3 regions of the Actinoplanes sp. NBC_00393 genome follow, and region 3 is predicted to be linked to each of the others. Evidence: riboswitches for the same ligand, from Rfam matches in the RefSeq annotation. Region 3 holds a riboswitch; each other region holds the start of a gene.

Region 1 (2,316 bases), 720 kb from region 3:
CATCTGGAGCTGGCCCACGACTACCTGGGCGAGGCCGCCCTGATGGACCTGCACGACCTGCACCGCAACGCGCGGGACGGCGTGCACGTGGCCTCACTGGCCGGGTCGTGGATCGCGCTCGTCGCCGGCCTCGGCGGCATGCGTGACTTCAACGGTCAGCTGAGCTTCGCCCCGCGCCTGCCCAGCCGGATCAACAACCTGGAGTTCTCGCTGCTCTGGCGCGGCCTGCGGCTGCGGGTGAACGTGACCTCCGAGGAGGTCACCTACTCGCTGCGCAACGGTGGTGGCCAGGCCCGGCTCACCCTGCTGCACCACGGCAAGGAGCTCGAGGTGACCCAGGTGCGGCCGGTGACGATGGCGATCCCGCCGCCGCTGCCGGTGGGCCCGGCGCCGTCGCAGCCGGCCGGCCGGGCGCCGGTGCGCCGCGCCGTGCACTGATCGACGAAAATGGCCCCCGCCCGATGGGCGGGGGCCATTCATATGCCTGCTAGAGCATCGAGACGTGCACGTGGTCGGTGTGGTCACTGACCCCGCTGTACGCACGCCAGCCGGTTGCCGGGAACCAGATCTGCTTGTACCAGATCACGTAGTAGATGCCGAGCTTGTCGGCGTTGCGCACCAGGAACGCCGTCAGGTTGTTGCCGTACTTCATCTCGTCGTTGCTGTCCGCCGAGGAGAAGCCGCTCTTCTGTAGGGACCAGTCGCAGGCCCGGCCCTTGGGGTGCTCGAACGGTCCGCCGTTGCGGTGGCAGCCGACGAAGCGTTTGAAGCCGGCTTTGCGGACTTCCTTGTACATGTGCAGGGTGCGCTTGGTCACACAGCCGCTGGTGGTCTCGTCCTTCTCCGTGCAGCCCTCCGCCGAGAAGCCACCGTCGGCGTTGCGCGGGGCTGCCTCGGCGGGCTTGGACTTGGCGTCGACCAGACCGTCGGTGATGGTCCGGTTGATGCCGGTGCCACCGCCGAGCAGGTCGATCTGCTTGTCGGCGGCCGCCTTCTGCTTCGTCAGCGCGGTCAGCTGCTGCTGCTCGTTCTTGAGCTCGGCGTCAAGGGCCGCCTTGCTCTCGGTGACCGTGGCGATCGCCGAGTTCAGCTCGCGCAGCTTGCTGTCGTGCAGCTTGTTGATCTCCTCGAGGGAGATCGCCTTGCTCATGAAGTCGTTCGACGTGCTCGCGTTCAGCAGGAAGCCGACGGCGCTGAGGTTGCCGACCTGATATTGCTGCTGGGCGATCGAGTTGACCTCGGGAATCAGGGCGTCGCGTCGCCCCTCGGCAGCCTTCATCTCGGCCGCCAGCTTCTTCTGGTTCTTTCGGGACGCATTGACGGCGGCCTTGGCGTTGACGAAGCGACGGTTGGTCGACTCCATCATGTCCGACATCAGCGCGTCCGGTTCGTCCTCGGCAGATGGCGAACTGCCACCGGGTGCCGCGGCCGCGGATGTGGCGGGGGCCACAAACAATGCGACAGCCACGAGCGGTGCCAGGGCAAGTGTCAGCCACCGGCGGGGACTTACGGTCATCAACAGTTCCTTCCTTGTCACCGCCGACCGAGTTAGCTGACGGGTTCGGGACGGAAGCAATCCCTACCGCATTACGCGGATTCACCCCAGTGACCTGGTTCCCCGGCTCGCCTTTCGGCGATTGGGCGGCGGCCTGCCGGCAACTCGGGGGCGGTGCCGTCCTGGCAGGACCGGCGGCCAGTTTACCCGAGATATCGCCGCGCATCAGGACCCACGGAACCGTCAAATTCGTTACCGGGCAACGACTTTCTGTAATCAGATCACCTGCCGTGTGCGACCAATTGCCGTGCGTACGAGAACTGTCGATCTGTCGATGTAGTGGGTATGGTCGGAGCCGGTTCCCGACCGGGGACCGCCGCCTAATCGCCGTTACGGCGAGCCGGGGAACCACATTCTCCGGGGTGAATCCGCGTTCCGCGGTAGGGATTTCCTTCGTCCCGAACCCGTCAGCTAACCCGGCCGGCGGCCGACGGAAGGAAATGCCTGTGCAGGATCAGACTGCGCGGCGATTAGCACCGCTGCTGGCGGTGCTCGTCGCCGTGTGCGGGCTGGCCGTCGCCGCGACGCCGGCCACCGCGGCCCCCCGCCCCCTCGCCGCCCCGGGCGACACCGGTGACGACGGTGAGGGTGGTTCCAAGTCCCTCGTCGAACAACTCGAAGCGGCCTCCAGCGGTTTCGTGGAGGCGAAGGCCAAGCTCAAGAAGTCCCAGAAGCGGCAGACCGACCTGGCCGCCGAGATCAAGCGGCTGGATGCCGCCCTCGGCCCCCAGCAGAAGGCCCTCGACGAGATCGCCCAGCAG
Region 2 (2,316 bases), 4.0 Mb from region 3:
TCCGGCAGGTGCACGAGCTGCTCAGCCGTGACCGCGACCTGGCGTACACGACGGTGATGACCGTGCTGGACCGGCTCGCCAAGAAGAAGCTCGTGACCCAGCAGAAGGCGGACCGCGCTTATCGGTACGCGCCGGCGCAGACCCGCGAGGAGATGACCGCCGGGCTGATGCTCGACGCGCTCAGCGCCACCCCCGACCGCGACGCCGCCCTGGCGTACTTCGTCGGTCAGCTGCCCCCGGACGCTCTCAAGGCGGCTATCGAAGCGGCGCGCAACCCCGAGCGGTGACCGCCCTCCTGCTCGGCGCGCTCGGGCTCGCCCTCTCCCTGATCGCGCCGGGGATCCTGGCGCACGTCCGCTGGCTCGACCGTGCCCCGGTCGCCGGCGTCCTGCTCTGGCAGGCGCTCACGCTGACCGCGGTGCTCTGCGCCCTCGGCGTCGTCCTCGCCGCCCCGGAAGAGGTGACCCGCGCCGCCGGCGCCCGTCACCCGGAGACCGTGGCCGCGCTGATCTTCTCCCTCGCGGTGGCCGCGACCATCGTGATCCGTCTGCTGATCTCGCTCGGCCGGGTCAGCTACCGGGCCCGGGCCCGTCGCGCCCGGCACCGGATGCTTGTCGACTTGCTCGACCGGGTGGAGCGCCGGGAAGAGATCAAGGGCGGCGAGGTACGCGTACTCGACGGCCCCCTCCCGATGGCGTACTGCGTCCCCGGCCGGGACCCCCGCGTGGTCCTGAGCGACGGCGTCCTGCAGGTGCTCGACCCCGAACAGGTCGACGCGGTCCTCGCCCACGAGCGCGCCCACCTGCGGCACAAGCACGAGCTGGTGATGGAGTCGTTCACCGCGTTCTACCGGGCGGTGCCCCGGCCGCTGCGGAGCAGGGCGCCGCTGGACGCCGTACACCTGCTGTTGGAGATGGTGGCCGATGATGCCGCGCGGCGCCGCACCGGGCCGGCGCCGCTGCGGGCCGCGCTTGCTCGTCTCGCCGACGCCGTCCCCCTGGCGGAGGAGGTGGCCGCCGACCCGGAGGGTGAATCACGTCGCCGGCGCCTGGCCCGGCTGGACGGCCCGGACCGTAGCTCCACGACACTGACCGTCGCCGCGACCACCGCCGCGGTAGGCCTACTCGTGTTACCCACCGTAGTCCTGGTCGTCCCCTGGCTCGGCAAAGCCCTGAACACTTGGCCGTTCTGATCACGCAAAGTAGCCGACGAAGCGCGGACGGTTTCGCCACGTGGGCACGCTTCAGTTACGTCCTTGATCCGAGTACGGTGGTCCCCGGTTCGACAGCCCCCCATCGGCCATCCGGCCGATCTGGACGAGCCACCGCCTAGTCGCCCGCGAGGGCGAACCGGGGAACCAGGTAACCGGGGTGAAGCCGCGGCGACGCGGCCGGGCGCGCTTCCCGCCCGAACCCGTCAGCTAACCCGGTCGGCGGCCGAGTGGGAAGAAAGGACAACGCACCTTCGTGAAACGGATTGTGCGCGGCCTGATCTGCGCCGTGGCCGCGGCTGGGCTCGTGCTCACCGGATCGGCCGTTGCCCACGCCGAGCCCACCCCCTCCGACATCGAGAAGAAGATCGATACGGAGTGGAACAAGCTCGAACCCGTCATCGAGCAGTACAACGACGTCCACGGCAAGCTGAAGAAGCTGCAGAAGCAGCAGAAACAGCTGGAGAAGACCCTGGCCCCGCTGCAGGCCCAGGTGGACGCCGCCATGGTCGAGGTCCGCGGCCTCGCGGTGGACGCCTACATGCAGGGGCCGCCGAGCGCGCTCAACGCGATCATGAGTGGCGACCCGGACGGCCTGACCGAGAAGCTCACCCTCCTCGACCAGCTGGCCTACAACCGGGAGCAGTCGATCGCCGACGTGGCGCGGCTGCGCGACAAGTACGCAGCCGACAAGGCGAAGGTGGACCAGCTCGCCTCCGAGATCGCCGTCCGTGACAAGGATCTGGCGTCGAAGAAGACGACGATCGAGGGCGAGATCGAGGACCTCCAGCAGCTGCGGATCGATGCGTACGGCACGGCGGACGTCAACGACGGCCCGCTGCGGACCGGTCCGTGCCCGGTGACGTACACCAACGACAAGGGTGGTCGCGCGGCCCAGAAGGCGTGCGACCTGATCGGCAAGCCCTACGTCTTCGGCTCCAACGGCCCGAACAGCTACGACTGCTCAGGCCTGACGCAGGAGGCCTGGGGTTCGGTCGGCGTCCACCTCGAGCACTACACGAAAGACCAGTGGGGATCCACCTCACCGGTCAGCCGTGCCGAGCTGAAGCCGGGTGACCTGGTCTTCTACTACTCGGACCTGCACC
Region 3 (2,316 bases):
GAGGCGTCCGACCTGACCCTGGTCCGCGGTGACCTGATGGCAGCCGCGGACGCGATCCGCCTGTCGCGGCGCACCCTGCGCATCATCAAGAGCAACCTGTTCTGGGCGTTCGCCTACAACGTCGCGGCCCTGCCGCTGGCCGCGGCCGGGCTGCTCAACCCGATGATCGCCGGCGCGGCGATGGCGTTCAGCTCGGTGTTCGTCGTCGCGAACAGCCTCAGGTTGCGCCGCTTCACCAGCATCACGAAGTAGGGCGTACGACAGCGCCGCCTGCACCTCCGCCAAGGACGGGTGCAGGCGGCGCTGTTCGATGCCCGGAACAGTGCGCGGTCGGTTGGGGAGCCGACTCAGACCAGGCGCCGGACCACGTAGTTCTTGCTCCAGATTTTCTGCTTGGTGACCGTCTTGCCGGTTCGCGGCGCGGCCCACATCTTGCCGCCACCGGCGTAGATGCCGGCGTGCGTGCCCTTCGTGCCCTTACGGATGACGATCAGGTCACCGGGGCGGGCGCTGGACTTGGCGACGGCCTTGCCGTACCGCTGCTGCAGGTGGGCCTTGTGCGGCAGCTTCTTGCCCGCGGCCTTTTTGTAGACGTACATCGTGTAGCCGGAGCAGTCGAACCGCTTGGGGCCGGCGGCGCCGAACTTGTACTTCTTGCCCTTGTGCTTCGCCGCTTCGTTCATGACCCGGTTCGCGGCCGCCTTGGACGCCGCCGCCTTGGACTGGGCGGCCTGGGACGCCGCCGCCTTGGCGGTGATGCCGGTCTGGCTGAACGCCACGCTGGTCTGGGAGGACACCTGTGTGGTGGCGACCGTCGCGGCGGAGGCGGACTGTGGTGTGCCGAGCCCGCCGGTCAGAAGACCGAGACCCACGGACAGGGCGAGAGTGCCGACTCCCAGGGTGCGGGTGGGCCGGCTCAGGGTGCTTACGCGCACGGTGAAGGAATCCCTCCGGCACGCCTGCGAGGTTAGCTGTCGGATTCGGGCGCGAAGGTTGCCCGGCCGCACGCTGGCGGCTTCACCCCAAGGTCCTCATGTCCCGGCCGCCGCAGTGCGGCGTGCCGGTCGAGGACCGCTCGTGGTTCCCCCGTCCCTGCCCCCGATTGCCTCATGACTCGTCATGCGGGTTGTGCCGCCGGACCGGGGCAGGGTTCGGCGTGGTCCAGGTCGGCACGACCGGCGAGCCTGTGCCCGCCGCCCCTCCTTGATAGCCCAGTCGGCGCCGATCCCGGCTCCCGGAGGTGATCACACTCAGTGACTGGCGTGTCGGGACGTGTCCGATTTGGAAGACCGGTGCGAGGTTTGTCGACACGGGCTGCTCATGCATGGCGAACCGAGAGTGTTTTTGATCTGTGAAAGGGAACACTCCATCTCGTACGTGGCAGCTGTGGGTGGCCCCGGCAGTGTTCCCCGGTTTGTCGCGTCCGACGCGACTGCCGGTCGGTCGATCGTGGCCGACCGTCCGACGCTCGCCGCCCGAACCGATGGCCATCCCTGAAGCAAGGGGTCAGGTGTGAGTGCCCGGATGGTGTCCGTTGCGGCGACGACCTCGCCCAAGGCGGTCGGTGCGCCGATACAACCGAGCTGCAACCACCGGACCTTTCAACCGGCCGTGCCGTCGAGCGATGAGGCAGACCCGATCAACCGCATCGCCCGACCACGAAGTCTCACCCATGATGGCGGCCGATCGGCGTTCAAAATCTGTGAGAGGCAGGCTGTGAGAAATCGCTTCGTCCCGTCTGCCCCGGGCACGGGCACGTCGCCCCGCGGCGGGCGTGCCGGGAGGCTGATCGTCGCGCTCGTGGCGCTGACCCTGGCCGGAGGCGCGAGTTTCGGCGCTGCGCCCGCATACGCGGCCACCATGGCGCAGCGGCAGGCGATCGCGGGTGGCTACACCGTTTCGCCGGCCACCGGCGGCTTCACCCGGGCGGTGCTCGCCGCTGATGCCACCACCGCGGCCTTCCAGGACCGCTTGGACGACGCTTTGCAGCACATGCTGGACACCGTGCTCGGCCCCGGCCGCTCGACGGTCACCACCAACGTGGAACTCGACCTCGACCAGGTCGCGACCTCCAGCACCACCTACCAGCAGGATCCGTCCGCCGGCGCTCTGTCCGAACGGATCAGCGAGCGCTCCTACATCGGCGACAACGGCGGCACCCGGCACGACAGCAGCAGTGCGTCGCGCGTCAACGCCCTCGACGAACTGCACGAGACCCGCCGTGAAGCCCCCGGCGACATCATCAGACTGAGCGTCGCCGTCGTCGTCGACGAAGCCGCCGCGGCGAACCTCGACCTGGCTCAGGTTCGTGAACTC

What was found. Region 3 has a riboswitch for cyclic di-AMP ahead of OHA21_RS37935 (C40 family peptidase). Riboswitches for the same ligand answer to the same signal wherever they lie in the genome.
Region 1: another riboswitch for cyclic di-AMP. It lies ahead of OHA21_RS41295 (coiled-coil domain-containing protein); the one in region 3 lies ahead of OHA21_RS37935 (C40 family peptidase).
Region 2: another riboswitch for cyclic di-AMP. It lies ahead of OHA21_RS03515 (C40 family peptidase); the one in region 3 lies ahead of OHA21_RS37935 (C40 family peptidase).

The regions. Positions count from the first base shown of each region.
Region 1 covers NZ_CP107942.1:8,916,248-8,918,563, forward strand. The annotation lists gene OHA21_RS41290 (glycoside hydrolase family 65 protein) at 1-438, shown strand, start outside; gene OHA21_RS41295 (coiled-coil domain-containing protein) at 488-1,375, opposite strand; cyclic di-AMP (ydaO/yuaA leader) riboswitch at 1,523-1,654, opposite strand; cyclic di-AMP (ydaO/yuaA leader) riboswitch at 1,863-1,997, shown strand; gene OHA21_RS41300 (coiled-coil domain-containing protein) at 1,996-2,316, shown strand, end outside.
Region 2 covers NZ_CP107942.1:783,634-785,949, forward strand. The annotation lists gene OHA21_RS03505 (BlaI/MecI/CopY family transcriptional regulator) at 1-287, shown strand, start outside; gene OHA21_RS03510 (M56 family metallopeptidase) at 284-1,192, shown strand; cyclic di-AMP (ydaO/yuaA leader) riboswitch at 1,316-1,450, shown strand; gene OHA21_RS03515 (C40 family peptidase) at 1,467-2,316, shown strand, end outside.
Region 3 covers NZ_CP107942.1:8,200,597-8,202,912, reverse strand. The annotation lists gene OHA21_RS37940 (heavy metal translocating P-type ATPase) at 1-252, shown strand, start outside; gene OHA21_RS37935 (C40 family peptidase) at 348-935, opposite strand; cyclic di-AMP (ydaO/yuaA leader) riboswitch at 942-1,068, opposite strand; gene OHA21_RS37930 (flagellar M-ring protein FliF C-terminal domain-containing protein) at 1,513-2,316, shown strand, end outside.